Regions from separate parts of the Psychrobacter sp. ER1 genome, predicted to be linked through region 3. Evidence: predicted binding sites of a transcription regulator. Region 3 holds the regulator's gene; each other region holds the start of a gene.
What was found. Region 3 encodes PhoB, which activates phosphate uptake and scavenging genes when phosphate is short. Its sites were predicted from a motif close to TGTCATNAANCTGTCATAA; they were not measured.
Positions count from the first base shown of each region.

Region 1: a site for PhoB is predicted at 3,076-3,094, ahead of ACOBWA_RS11460 (porin). Genes of this name have one in related genera too.
Region 2: a site for PhoB is predicted at 1,783-1,801, ahead of pstS (phosphate ABC transporter substrate-binding protein PstS). Genes of this name have one in related genera too.

Region 1 covers NZ_CP184640.1:2,467,859-2,472,854, forward strand. Annotated here, with positions in the region: gene ACOBWA_RS11455 (CTP synthase) at 58-1,692, opposite strand; gene ACOBWA_RS11460 (porin) at 1,889-2,938, opposite strand; gene ACOBWA_RS11465 (malate synthase G) at 3,548-4,996, opposite strand, start outside.
Region 2 covers NZ_CP184640.1:102,761-107,756, reverse strand. Annotated here, with positions in the region: partial or broken gene pstC (phosphate ABC transporter permease subunit PstC) at 1-334, opposite strand, end outside; gene pstS (phosphate ABC transporter substrate-binding protein PstS) at 544-1,710, opposite strand; TPP riboswitch at 2,004-2,148, shown strand; gene thiC (phosphomethylpyrimidine synthase ThiC) at 2,397-4,511, shown strand; gene ACOBWA_RS00485 (fructose bisphosphate aldolase) at 4,634-4,996, opposite strand, start outside.
Region 3 covers NZ_CP184640.1:2,898,473-2,903,468, forward strand. Annotated here, with positions in the region: gene phoR (phosphate regulon sensor histidine kinase PhoR) at 1-1,051, opposite strand, end outside; gene phoB (phosphate regulon transcriptional regulator PhoB) at 1,110-1,814, opposite strand; gene dtd (D-aminoacyl-tRNA deacylase) at 1,926-2,378, opposite strand; gene asd (archaetidylserine decarboxylase) at 2,653-3,489, shown strand; gene ACOBWA_RS13505 (HD domain-containing protein) at 3,583-4,212, opposite strand; gene ACOBWA_RS13510 (isochorismatase family protein) at 4,446-4,889, opposite strand; gene ACOBWA_RS13515 (hypothetical protein) at 4,886-4,996, opposite strand, start outside.

The DNA.
Region 1 (4,996 bases), 430 kb from region 3:
ATCCGAAGATCAGTCTTTTTATAATAAACGCTTGCACTTTGCATTACATTTTGAGAGCTATTTTGCTTCGCTGTGGTTCTTAGCGGCTTTTACAAAGCTATTAAATAGTGGATGACCACCACGTGGTGAGCTAGTGAACTCTGGATGGAACTGTACAGCAACAAACCATGGGTGCTCAGAAATCTCAACCGACTCTACCAAATGTTGCTTGGCAGAATAACCAGAGATGGTCATACCTGCTTGCTCTAACGGCTCGATATAACGATTATTCATCTCATAGCGATGGCGATGACGCTCAGTGATATTGCTCGCACCGTAAATTTGGCTTAGCTTACTGCCAGAAACCAGCTCTGCTTGCTGTGCGCCTAGACGCATCGTGCCACCAAGGTCTGAATCATCACTACGAATCTGTAGCTCGCCGCGCTCATCTAACCACTCAGTGATCAGACCAATGATAGGCTCAGCTGTCTTACGATCAAACTCAGAAGAGTTGGCGTTAATATTAAGTACGTTACGTGCATACTCAATCACAGCCAACTGCATACCAAGGCAAATGCCTAAATATGGAACGTTGTTTTCACGAGCATAAGTGATGGCTTTTATCTTACCCATCGTACCGCGCTCACCGAAACCACCTGGCACTAATACCGCATTGGCATTGTTTAACTGTGCCAATAAGCTATCATCACTCTCTAGACGCTCCGCATCGATATAATCAATCTTGACGTCTACCTTGTGAGTGATACCAGCATGTAGTAATGCTTCATTGATTGACTTATAAGCATCTGGAAGCTCGACATATTTGCCAACCATCGCAACAGTCACTATTCCTTCTGGATTCAACTGAGCTTCAACCACTTTGTCCCAATCGCTCAAATCAGCTTCAGGCACATCAAGACCGAAACGCTCACAAATTAGATCATCAAGATCTTGCTCGTGTAATGTGCGCGGTATCTGATAGATACTTTGTGCATCTTCACACATGATGACCGCACGCTCTTCAACGTTGGTAAATAGCGCAATTTTGCGACGGTTGTCTTGTGAGATATGATGGTCAGAGCGGCAGATTAAGATATCAGGCTGTAGACCAATAGAGCGCAGCTCTTTTACGGAATGCTGCGTTGGCTTAGTTTTGGTCTCACCCGCACTAGCAATATACGGTACTAAAGTAAGATGCATTAGCATGGCTCTATTACGGCCAAGCTCTACTTGCATCTGACGTACGGCTTCCATAAACGGAAGTGATTCGATATCACCAACCGTACCGCCAATTTCGATAATAGCGATATCATACCCTTCGCCACTGGCAAGGATTTTGTTTTTGATTTCATCAGTAATATGTGGAATAACCTGTACAGTACCGCCTAGATATTCACCACGGCGTTCTTTATTTAAAACATTTTGATAAATACGGCCACTGGTGAAGTTATTACTTTTACTCATTTTTGAGTGACGCAAGAAGCGCTCATAATAACCCAAATCTAAATCGGTCTCTGCGCCATCTTCAGTGACGAATACTTCACCATGCTGAAACGGGCTCATTGTACCTGGATCAACGTTAATATACGGATCCATTTTGGTCATCGTGACAGTCACGCCACGTGCTTCTAAGACCGCTGCAAGAGAAGCTGCGGTGATACCTTTTCCTAGTGAGGACACTACCCCACCGGTCACGAATATAAACTTGGTCATAGTACTCTGTCGGTAATTGGTAAAGAAGGATTTTACTAAAAATACGCCATAAAATATAGGGCAAAAATGCAAACTGTCTGAAACTCTTATAGTTTCGTGCTGGTAGCAAACATTTTTCTATTATTAAAACGCTACGCAACAAAAAACTCACCCCGAAGGATGAGTTTTTTTAATTTAAACTTAATAAAGAGTAAGATTAGAATTTATATTCTAGACCACCGCCGATAGCGAGTAGATCGTAGTCATCACCACGAAGGTCAGCTGAGTTTTGACCAACATAAGCATGAGCAATCATATTAGGCTTATAAGCATATTCACCACCAACTACGATTTGATCAGAATCAGCGTCATCATAGCCAAGCAAGTTGTCAGTGTTATTGTATTGAATATAAACAGCAGCTGGCTTAGCGAAGTTATTTAGGCCCATCTTAGCACTAACAACTAGACCTTTTTCTTTATCATCGCCTCTGTTAGCTGCATCACTATCAAAATCAGCTACTTGATATAGAGCGCCAAGTACTACAGGAGCTGCCATGTACTTGCCTAGATCAACAGTAGCCGTACCACGGATTAAGTCACCAGAAAGGTTAACATCTTTATCATAAGCAACACCAAATGTAACACCAGTACCAGCATCATACATTGCTGCAGCAGCAAAGCCATTGTCACGATCACCGCTATCAGAGACAAAAGACTCATCAGCTTTATACATAAGTGCAACATCTAACGGTAGGTTGTTATATTTAGGCGCTTTCCAGATAACTGAATTATTACGGCGACCGCTATCAACCATGTTATAGCCGTTTTCGTTTTCTTCAAGCTGATTTGAGCCTAGGTTATCCCAAAAACCACTACCAGCAGTCACAACGTTATTTACGTAATCAACAACTGATGTATTACGACCAACGCGGAGTTCACCATAGTTATCATTATTCAAGCCTAAGAAAGTATCACGGCTTTTGAATGCAATATTGTTATCATCACCATCATTACCATCAATATTGATACCCACTTCGTACTGATAGATTACATCAGTATTAGCAGTAATTGCTTCAGAACCCTTGAAACCAAGACGTGAAGAATATGAGTTGACTTGGACGGCGTCCATATCGTCATCAGTACGAGACTCATCATCTAAATTAACGTAGTCCATACCGACAAATGCTTTACCATAAACGGTTGGTGCTGCATTGGCTGCTGATACAGATAGGGCTGCGATTGCTGTAGCTAAAAGTAGTTTTTTCATGGGGTATCTCCACTTTACAATTGTAGTAATGAGCAAGCTGTTATTAGCTGGCGCCCATAATGGTATCGTCACAAATCCTCAAAGATATAATGTGTAACTGGCTACCGAGATTAGTCAGAAACAAGTGTGGCGAAGTTCTATTACAGTAAGATGAAAAAAACCATGATTTACATAACTGGGATTAAAAAAGTAACTGCCATGTAATCTTTAGTTTTTATCCTTCCATTGCGTAACATCCGTTACCAAACTCATACTTCGAATACAAGCATAACAACTTTGACATAATTTGCAACATATTTTTTTGCCTTTTCGATACAACTATTATCAAATAACAGACCCTTCATTTTATTTGAACGATTGTTAAAAAACTTCCGCTTACTCAATTAGATACGGATAATATTGGTTAATATGATTACTAATATTCTTAAATTTTTATAATAAACATCGAATAATAGTCCAAAATAAAGCGCTATTTACTAAAAATAAATAGCGCTAATTAAGAAGTTAATAATCTATTTGAGCAAATTTATCAGTTACAAACGAGCAAGACTGACTGGCATACTTGCTCATCAAGTATGCTCAAATACCTGTCATATTTAGTCTATTGTTCTAAGCGTTTGCTTTAAGATCCAAACGTGCTTGATGCAACAATGGCTCAGTATAACCACTAGGCTGTGCGCGGCCTTTGAATACTAAATCACAGGCGGCTTTGAATGCATAAGAGCTATCGAAGTTATCTGCCATTGATTGATAGTCATCATCGCCTGCATTTTGCTCATCGACGACCTTGGCCATGCGTTTCATCGTATCCATCACTTGCTGCTCACTAACCACGCCATGATGCAACCAGTTAGCAATATGTTGGCTTGAGATACGCAAAGTAGCACGATCTTCCATGAGACCGACATCGTTGATATCAGGTACCTTGGAGCAACCAACGCCTTGATTTACCCAGCGTACGACATAACCCAAGATACCTTGAGCATTGTTTTCAAGCTCTTGCTGCTTCTCTTCATCAGTCCAGTCGGTATTTTTCGCTAATGGAATGGTCAAGATGTCATCCAAGCTAGCACGCTCGCGTGATTTTAGCGTGTCCTGTACATCAGCCACGCTCACTTGATGATAGTGTATGCTATGCAAGGTAGCGCCCGTTGGTGATGGTACCCACGCAGTGCTGGCACCAGACTTAGGATGAGCGGCTTTAGTATCCATCATCTCTTTCATTTCATCAGGCTTAGCCCACATACCTTTACCAATTTGCGCACGACCTTGTAGGCCTGTCTCTAGACCGATATCGACGTTCCACTGCTCGTAAGCAGGCTGCCATGCTTGCGACTTCATCTCGCCTTTTGGTACAAATGGACCTGCATTCATGCTGGTATGCATCTCGTCACCAGTACGGTCTAAGAAACCTGTGTTAATAAAGATAACCCGTTCTTTGGCTTGGCGGATTGCTTCTTTTAAGTTGACCGTCATACGGCGCTCTTCGTCCATGATGCCGATTTTAAGCGTATTGCGTTCTAGACCTAACAGATCCTCTGATGCATTAAATAAGTCATTGGCCATTTTAACTTCTTCAGGGCCATGCATTTTTGGCTTCACGATATACATTGAGCCTTGACGCGAGTTTGATAGCTCGTTTTTGCCTTTAATATCATTAAGTGATAATAGGGGCGTGATTAGGCCATCCATTAAGCCTTCAAATATTTGCTCTTGACCATCACCTAGATCGACTAAGATGGCAGGGTTCTGCATTAAGTGACCGACGTTATGGATTAATAATAGTGAACGACCCGGCAAGATCAGCTTGCCACCGTCTGGTGTGTTATATTCACGATCTGGGTTTTGCTTACGTGTACGGGTTTTACCACCTTTTTCAAAGGTTTCTTGTAGGTCGCTATTCATCAAGCCAAGCCAATTACGATAGACTTCGACCTTCTCTGCTGCATCTACCGCAGCGACTGAATCTTCACAATCCTGAATGGCTGTCATGGCTGACTCAAGGAGTACGTCCTTGATGTTTGCTGGATCGTCTTTACCCACTGGATGGTCGCTATC
Region 2 (4,996 bases), 490 kb from region 3:
CAAGTGGTTTTTTGAGGAACTTAGGGCACATCTCGGTTAAAAATATCGCAATACCGAAACTGACTGGAACCGCGATAACAATAGCGATAAATGACGTGACTAAAGTACCGTAAATAGGCGCTAATGCCCCGTATTCATTGGCGACTGTATCCCAGTTATTGCTGGTGTAAAATCCCAAACCAAACTCTTGAATACTCGGCCATGCTCCAACAATTAGAGACACCAAAATGCCCCCTAAAGATAGGAGGACGAGTATGGCAAACGCTTTAGTAGAGTTAACAAATAAAGCGTCGTAACGTTTTTGTTTAGCCAGTTGGGACCTTAAGTCTGTCATAAGTGTCTCAGCATTGAATGGGATGAATCGAAATATTAAAAAGATGTATATCAGGTCTTAACACAACAAACTTAAACGGTATGAGTAAGCATATTTATCGAGATGTATCCATCAAATTTGCTGTGTTAAAACCTCTCAAATAACTACCGGAGAATAGTTATTCGAGAGGATAACTTGTCAGTTGCTAAATAGTATTTAGCAAAAACAAATTACTGAGCTGGCTTGTAGACAGGCTGTCCATCGCTACCTTTCACTTCGTTCCACTTCTCTTTGAACAAGGCTACTGCCGTGTCAGAGAATGGTACGTAGTCTAGTTCCATGGCGCTGTCATCACCTTGGGTATAAGCCCAGTCAAAGAAGTTCAATACGCCAGCGACTTGCTGAGGATTTTCTGGTTGCTTATGTACCAAGATAAAGGTCGCAGCAGCGATAGGCCATGCTTGGTCAGTTTCAGAGTTGGTGATGACTTTATAAAAGCCTTCTTGTTGTGACCAGTCGATATCACCTGCCGCAGCAAACGTCTCAGCAGATGGCTGTACGATGTTACCAGCTGCGTTTTTCAGCGCAGTATGTGACATTTTATTTTGCTTAGCGTAAGCATACTCAACATAACCGATAGAGTTTTTCATGCGGTTTACGTAGCTTGAAACGCCTTCGTTACCTTTACCGCCTGCACCAGTAGCAGAGGTCGGCCATTTGACGGTTTTATCAACGCCAACAGTGTCTTTCCAGTCTGGTGAAACCTTGGCAAGATAGTCAGTGAAGTTGAAGGTCGTACCTGAACCATCTGAGCGGAATACTGTTGTGATTGGGGCATCTGGCAAGGTCAAATCTGGGTTCATCGCCTTAATCGCAGGGTCATTCCAGTTGCTAATCTTACCCAAATAGATATCAGCTAAAGTCGTACCGTCTAGCTTCAGTGCACCAGGCTCAACGCCATCAATGTTGACGATTGGTACAACACCACCGATGACTGTTGGGAACTGAATCAGACCTGCTTCGTCTAACTCTTCAGGCGTCATTGGGGCATCAGAAGCACCAAAGTCTACTGTTTTTGACTGAATTTGTTTGATACCACCAGATGAGCCAATCGACTGATAGTTGACTTGGCCACCAGTCGCAGCATTGTAATCATATGACCATTTCGCATAGATAGGCTGCGGGAATGACGCACCTGCACCTGTAATATTCATAGCGATATTTTCAGCAGATTTAAAATCTGACGTAGCAGAAGATGCTGTCTGAGAGGTTGTTTCAGCTGTTGTCACAGCGCTACTGCTAGTATCAGCAGTTGGCTCCGCTGTATCTGTTGACTTATTACACGCCGTAAGCATTAATGTACAACTGACGGCCACTGCTAATAACGAATAACGCATGTAGGACTCCTGAAGTTTAACAACGGTATAAAAAAGCATTGCTTGTGATATGCGTGTTATCTTGCCAAATCTTTATGACAGTTTAATGACAACTTCTAGAATCCTTCATTCGCTTTACATAATATTTGAACAATTTGTCTACAACCTAGTAATACTAAGTACCCTCATCTATCAACACTCAAAAAAATTATTCACGAAAATATTGAACCGTGTGTTTGACACAGAATATTTGTATCCAAATACTATTAGCCGTTGGTACAGAATTTTGTTAGTATGAAGGCTGATTTACAACACTGACAGACTCGGGGTGCGGTGTATTTTTGGCTCACTTTATTAAACTTGCTTTATCAAAGTAGTCGCCTTGATACATTCGCTGAGAGATCACCCGCCGAACCTGATGCGGTTAGTACCGACGCAGGGAAGTCTTAAGCACTTTGTTATTTATGACAAAGGGCGCGTAGAAATACATTTTTATCGTCACTATTGTCTTAATATGCGTAATGCATAAACAGATAAGAAGAGAGGATATAAAGCTGCGTCCAATATTTGATGATCACCATGCGCGACGATACTTTTTGGTCGAAGTTGTGGGTTCATGATATAAATTTGTCTAGATGATGGATGCCTACCCCCGCAGATACTGGCGGTGTTGATTTTATTCAAAAACCAACACGCTAGGACAGCATATGACTACTGCAGACACCACCTCAATTGCACCGAAAGCCCAAACGCATAACCCAGCCGACAACTCAACGCTTGCTTCAAATGCTGCTGACACGACCAACGTCAAAGCAGATAAAAAAGCAGATGCGTTAAAAACCCCTGCTCACCGTGCCGCAAGTGATGCCCGTTTCGAAGAAGATGCACGCGACTTGCACCGTATTTTACCTGCCTCAAGAAAAGTCTATATCGAAGGCTCAAGACCTGACATCCAAGTACCGATGCGTGAAATCAGCTTGGCTGATACACCTGTAGGTGGCACTGGAGATAAAGACGGTGAGCATAATCCGCCGTTTTATGTATATGACACCTCAGGTGTATATACCGACCCTAATGTCGATATCGACCTCACACGTGGATTGCCAAAATTGCGTGAGAACTGGATCGCAGAACGCGGTGATACCGAGCAATTAAGCGGCCTATCTAGCTCATACGGACAAGCGCGTGCTCGCGATATCAGCACTGCCAATCTTAGATTTGCTCATATTGATAAACCGCGTCGCGCCAAAGCAGGACAGAACGTCACGCAAATGTACTATGCACGCCGTGGCATCATCACTCCTGAGATGGAATATATCGCCATACGCGAAACGCAAAAGCAGCATGAACTGACCGATATGCGTCAACATGATGGAGAAAGCTTCGGTGCCAATACGCCTCAAATCATCACCCCTGAATTTGTTCGCGATGAAGTGGCGGCTGGACGCGCAATTATCCCAAACAACATCAACCACCCTGAATCTGAGCCGATGATCATCGGGCGCAATTTCTTGGTAAAAATCAATGCCAATATCGGTAACTCAGCGTTAGGTTCATCTATCGATGAAGAAGTATCCAAAATGACGTGGGCCACGCGTTGGGGTGCGGATACCATTATGGATTTATCAACGGGTAATCATATTCATGAAACCCGTGAATGGCTAATCCGTAACTCTCCTGTGCCGATTGGTACCGTACCGATTTATCAAGCATTAGAAAAAGTCGATGGCGTCGCAGAAGACCTAACGTGGGAGATATTCCGTGATACGTTGATCGAGCAAGCAGAACAAGGCGTAGATTACTTTACCATTCACGCCGGCGTACTATTACGCTATGTACCGCTCACCGCAAAGCGTCTGACAGGTATCGTCTCACGTGGTGGTTCAATCATGGCGCAGTGGTGTCTAGCCCATCACAAAGAAAGCTTTTTATATACGCATTTCGAAGACATCTGCGAGATTATGAAGCAGTACGATGTGGCATTTAGTCTAGGTGATGGCCTACGTCCTGGCTGCTTGCAAGATGCCAATGATGAAGCGCAGTTCGGTGAGCTACGTACGCTTGGTGAATTGACTAAAGTGGCATGGGATCACGATGTACAGGTGATGATCGAAGGCCCTGGACACGTTGCGATGAACCGCATCAAAGAAAACATGGACTTGCAGCTTGAGCTATGTGCTGACGCGCCTTTCTATACTTTAGGGCCATTAACCACAGACATCGCCCCAGGCTATGACCATATTACTAGCGCCATCGGAGCTGCGATGATTGGATGGTTTGGTACAGCGATGCTATGCTATGTCACGCCAAAAGAACACTTAGGTCTACCAAACAAAAAAGACGTTAAAGACGGCATTATTACTTATAAAATCGCTGCACACGCTGCTGACCTTGCTAAGGGTCATCCAGGAGCACAAGCACGTGACAACGCGCTATCTAAAGCCCGTTTCGAATTCCGCTGGGATGATCAGTTCAACCTAGCGCTCGATCCTGATACTGCACGTGAATATCATGATGAGACGTTGCCAAAAGACGCACACAAATCGGCACACTTTTGCTCCATGTGTGGCCCTAAGTTTTGTTCAATGAAAATCACTCAAAACGTGCGTGAATATGCAGCAGGGCTGGATAAAGCTGCTGCCAACCAAAAAGTAACGCCGCAAACAGGCGACTTAACTGACGCTGGTCATCTAATCAAAGAGGTAGATACAGAGCTCGTTGGACAAGTTGGTGAAGCCACTGCTGAGGAAATTCGCCAAGGCATGGCGGAGATGACTAAGAAATATAACAACGAAGGACGCCAGTTATATAAAGAGGTGTAGTGTTAATAACCTATGCTTTTGAAATAAGAAAAGCCCTACTATTTAAGTATTTGCACACTTATCTAGTAGGGCTTTTTTGCTTATTTACTCATGATTCATGTGCGAGTTTTTATTTACTACGTTTACACTTTCGACGCCTGATAAATCTCTTCAATTGAGGCATTAATGGTTTCAGCAAACTCGCTATCACTTTGTTGCTTACTCAAGCCTTCAGTAAAGGCACGCGAGAAGCTCGCAATCATACCTGGGTTTTGTTTGAGTTTGGCACAAGCATCGCTACGACTATAACCACCAGACAACGCCACAACTTTTAACACTTTAGGATGGTCAATCAACTCCTGATAAAACCCTGCTTCTTCTGGCAATGTTAGCTTCAGCATCACTTGATGTTCGTCATTTAAGCGTTCCAGATTGCGCAGGATATCGGCTTTTAACAGTACTTCGCACTCATGCTTTTGGGCACTGTCGATGTTGACCTCTGGCTC
Region 3 (4,996 bases):
CCACACTAAATGTCGACCCTTCCCCTTCTACTGAATCGATTTGCAACTGCGCTTCGTGCTGGTGCAATACGTGTTTTACAATCGCTAATCCCAACCCTGTACCACCTGTTGCACGGCTACGACCTTTGTCGATACGATAGAAACGCTCTGTCAAACGGGCGATATGCTCTGACGCAATACCGATCCCATCATCTTCGACCGCGAAACGGCAGCCATCAGACGTCCTTGTCCAGCTGATAGTGATATTGCCACCCTTCGGCGTATATTTGATTGCATTGATTACCAGATTGGATAGCGCACTATTCAAGTACATCTCTGACCCATACAGCCCATCGTACGTATCTATATGCAAATGAATGATATGTTTATATGCTTGGTTGTAGGCCTGTGCATCGTCGTAGATATTGGTCAGTAACTTAGTCATATCTATGTAATGCAGCTCGTGTGACTCTTCAATTTCAATCTTAGACAGTAGCAGTAAGTCGTTCACGATTCTGTTCATACGGGCAGTTTGCTGGGTCATCAGCTCAAAACCGCGACGCCATTGCGGCGGCATATCTGGTTGATCGGAGAAGTTTTCCAAATAGCCCATCATTACTGTTAATGGTGTCCTAAGCTCATGCGAGACATTTGCTACAAAATCCTGACGCATTTGCTCTAAGTGCCGCAGGCGGGTCACATCATATACAAACAGCAGTTTTTCATCACCGAAAGGCGTCAGTTCACACTTCAAGTAGCGACTAGGATCTCGCCATGATTCTATATGTACGCCATCGTTAGGTATCGTTGTACCTTCATAATACTGGCGGAACTCAGGTACAGTGATAAAGTCAAAAATATTTTGACCTTTATCCTCTGGCTGTAGCAGCAATAAGTCTTGTGCCGCCTGATTCCACCACTCTAGGCCATCATTGTTGTTGAGCAAAATCACTGCATCGCGCAAGGCTCGTAGTGCACTGCCGATTTTTTTGAGTTGCTCCGCTGTGTTTTGAGTAGATATTTGCTCTAGTAAAGCTGATTGCTCACTTTGTGCTGGCGCTATCTTGTCCATTTCTTATCCTTACCACTATCCGCGGCCTTTATATTGCTGCGGCATTATTTGTACAAGATTAACTTGGCTCAATCAGGCTAGAAAATCGGTAGCCTGTTCCACGTACCGTCTGTATCAATGTATCACAGTCATAAGGTCGCAGTAATTTACGTAGACGTTTGATATGCACATCGATGGTTCGGTCTTCGATATATACATTGCCGCCCCATACCTGATCGAGTAGCTGCGTTCGTGTATAGGCGCGCTCAGGGTGGCTCATAAAAAATGCCAATAGGCGATACTCTGTGGGCCCAACATCAACGATTTTACCAGCAGCTGTCACGCGCTGACTCTTAGTATCTAGACTTAACTGTCCAATTTCGATAGGTTTATCACTGCTCATCGCGCTACTGCGTCGTAGTACGGCTTTGATTCTAGAAATCAGTTCACGAGTCGAAAAAGGCTTGGTCATGTAGTCATCTGCCCCTGCATCAAGACCATGCACCTTACTGTCTTCTTCACTTTTTGCCGTTAGCATAATGACTGGTATTTCAGAGAGTAGCTCATCGTTTTTGAGCATACGACAAAAATCCACACCGCTCTTGTCACCAGGCAACATCCAATCTAACAGTATCAGTGACGGTCTATGATCGACCACTTGCTGATGCGCCTCTGACACATCTGCCGCTTGCAAGCTATCAAACCCAGCCATCTCTAGCGTCATGACAACCATTTCACGAATCGCAGGTTCATCTTCAACAATCAAAATTTGCTCATTATACATAGGACATTCTCGGTGTTAGCGGACAAAATCTAGCATGTAAAAGGCGATATATACTCACCAGTCTCTACCTATTAAACGGATTAATTATGACAGCTTGATGACACTCTAAAATCAGATTTCTAGTAAAAAATTGAGCGGCCCATCATTGACGCTCGACACTTGCATATCAGCACCAAACTGACCAGTTGCCACGTTCGGGTGCTTAGTTTTGGCATAGTCGACCAGTTTTTCAAATAATGCTTGTGCCGCAGCAGGTGCCATCGCACCACCAAAGTCTGGACGGCGACCTTTGTCTGTTTTTGCCATCAAGGTGAATTGTGAAACTAATAATAGCCCACCACCGACCTGCTGAACGTTTTTATCCAGTTTACCAAATTTGGCAGGATCTTCGTCATTTTCAAAAATGCGATAGGTCAGTATTTTGTCAATCATACGCTGGGCAGCGGCAAAATCGTCTTCATGCCCCAAGCCAATATATGCCAATACCCCATGCTCAATTTCACCGATACACTGCTGGTCGACGACCACACTAGCCTGCTTCACCCGTTGTATGAGTGCTTTCATTTACTAATTCCTTAACAGATTATGGCCATACAATAATATGCTGTCCATGATAAAATACCGTCATTAACTTAACTATTATTAGGACGTGTTTGATATTCACAAATAGGTACTGCGGATCGCTAAAACTGTTCCAGACAAGGCGTAAAACGACGATAATGCTCATGCCTTATCTAGATTTACAACGTAGTATGGCGCAATTTTAGCCACTGTCAGTGCCATGGTCGAATTTCCAACACGCCCCTATTACATTACACCTTATTTTGGTAGCCTTATTATGAATGTATTTACCACCTTACAACAGCTTGTGCCGCAGCAAAAGCTCAGTAAAGTCGCTGGACGTTTGGCCGCCAGTCGTCATCCTTATGTCAAACGCACCTTTATCCGTAGCTTTGCCAAAGCTTATAATATCAGCTTAGACGAGTACGAACGCCAAAGCCTTAACGCTTATGAAAGTTTTAATGACTTTTTTACCCGCGAGTTAAAAGAAGACGCTCGTACTATCGACGCCACGGCAAACGGTATCGTGAGCCCTGCGGACGGTATTATCTCTCAGCTAGGACAAATCGAAGACCATAAACTACTACAAGCCAAAGGTCGTCACTATGATGTCGGCCAATTACTTGCTGATAGTGAAGATGGCAGTTATTTCGCTGATGGCAGTTTTGCGACTATCTACTTAGCGCCTAGTAATTATCACCGTGTGCATATGCCATTTACTGGCACATTGACCAAGACTCGCTATGTGCCTGGCACCCTGTTTTCAGTCAACAATACTACGGCGGCTAACGTGCCGGACTTGTTTGCGCGTAATGAGCGTCTGGTCTGTATGTTCGATACCAAGTACGGCAAAGCAGCTGTCGTAATGGTTGGTGCTATGATCGTCGCTGGTATCGAAACCGTCGCCACTGGCAAAATTACCCGCACGGATGATATACAGGAAGCGGAACACGATATGCAGTTTGCGGCAGGCGAAGAGCTTGGACGCTTCTATCTAGGCTCAACGGCTATCGTAGTATTACCAAAAGCAGCGAAGGCTGACTGGCTAGATAGTATGCAAGCCAATAGCGTCGTGCAAATGGGTCAATTGCTAGGAATGGCAAACGCTCAATAGCACACCTGTATAAGAGTACTGAAAATATCAGCCCAGTTAAGCATGAATCATCATGCTTAACTGGGCTTTTTTATGCCTGTTACTTATGCAGATTTACGCATCAATCAGCCACCCTTGCTGAGTTGCGTATGCAATATTACGTGTGAGCCAATCATGGATAGGAGGAAAGCTGTCTTTGATAAATGTATGAGCACCCGCCACCTGCGATCGCGTAACGCCAAGCTCAATCCACGTTTTACCATCAGTATTTAGATTGAGTAGAAATGGCAATAAGCGATCGACCACTCTGAGTAACTGACTCTCTTTGCTACTTCCTGTTTCTTGCGCTTCCCACACCTCGCTTAAATCACTAATGCCATTGCCTCGCTCACGTTGCAATCTGGCAATGCCTGCACGCTCTTCGACGTGTGCATCAGTACGCGTATCGGCATATAAAAAAGTATCGCCCGCATCAATCTCACCCAAATCATGAACCAGTGCCATCTTCAGCAATTTTTCATGATTGACGTCTAGCGCAAATAATTCAGCAATCGACCAACAGGCCATCGCTAAATGCCAAGAATGTTCGGCAGAGTTTTCTTTGCGAGTGGTCTGTGTCACATAGCTGCGGCGATTCACGCGTTTGAGCGCATCTAACTCCAATAAGAAATGAGTGACATCATCAATATCGATATGTGAAGTAGATTCGGAATTAATGAGTGATATAGAGCTGGCTTGCGACATTATTTTTTCTCTGGTTTTCTCTAGTTATTGGTTTAATGCTTATAAGTTCTAGCAATTTTAAGTTTCATTGCTCAAGGTATTATAGTTAGTTTGATATCTAGCAATGGTCAAAAGACTATTACCGTTACCAAAAAAATAGCGCTTATTTTACCAAGCGCTATCTATTATAAATTAGAAGATAAATGGTTAAATTGACATTTATCCAAGCCTTTAAGCACCTAGATATTAGCCACCTACTTGATCAAATTAATAATGGTTTTAAACGCAGGATCTTCGCTGCTACGGCACAGCTCAAATAAGATTGATTCGACAGTACTAATCACCCCACCTGCACGGCGAATACGGCGAATTGCTTGCTTTTTATCATAAGGAAAACGAGAACCCACCGCGTCACCAATAATGACAGGCTGCATACCATTATCCAATAAATCCAGTGCTGTCTGCATAATACAGACATGAGCTTCAGCACCAAAAAGCAACACGGTACTACGGTTCTGCTGCGCTAAATGGTGCCATGAATCATTATTATCGCAGGCACTAAAGGTGACCTTTTCAAAGCTCTTGGCATTATCTCCTTCGAGTACGTCGCGCAGCTCTGGCAAGGTATCGCCCAATCCTTTTTTATATTGTTCATTGAGCATGATTGGAATATTGAGCGCTTGCAGCCCTTTAATCAAGGTAACGGTTTTTTGACGATATTTTCGTGATCATAGATATGCGGCGTTAAGCGCTCTTGCACATCGACAATCATTGCTTGGGTATTCTCACGAGCGATTCGATAGGT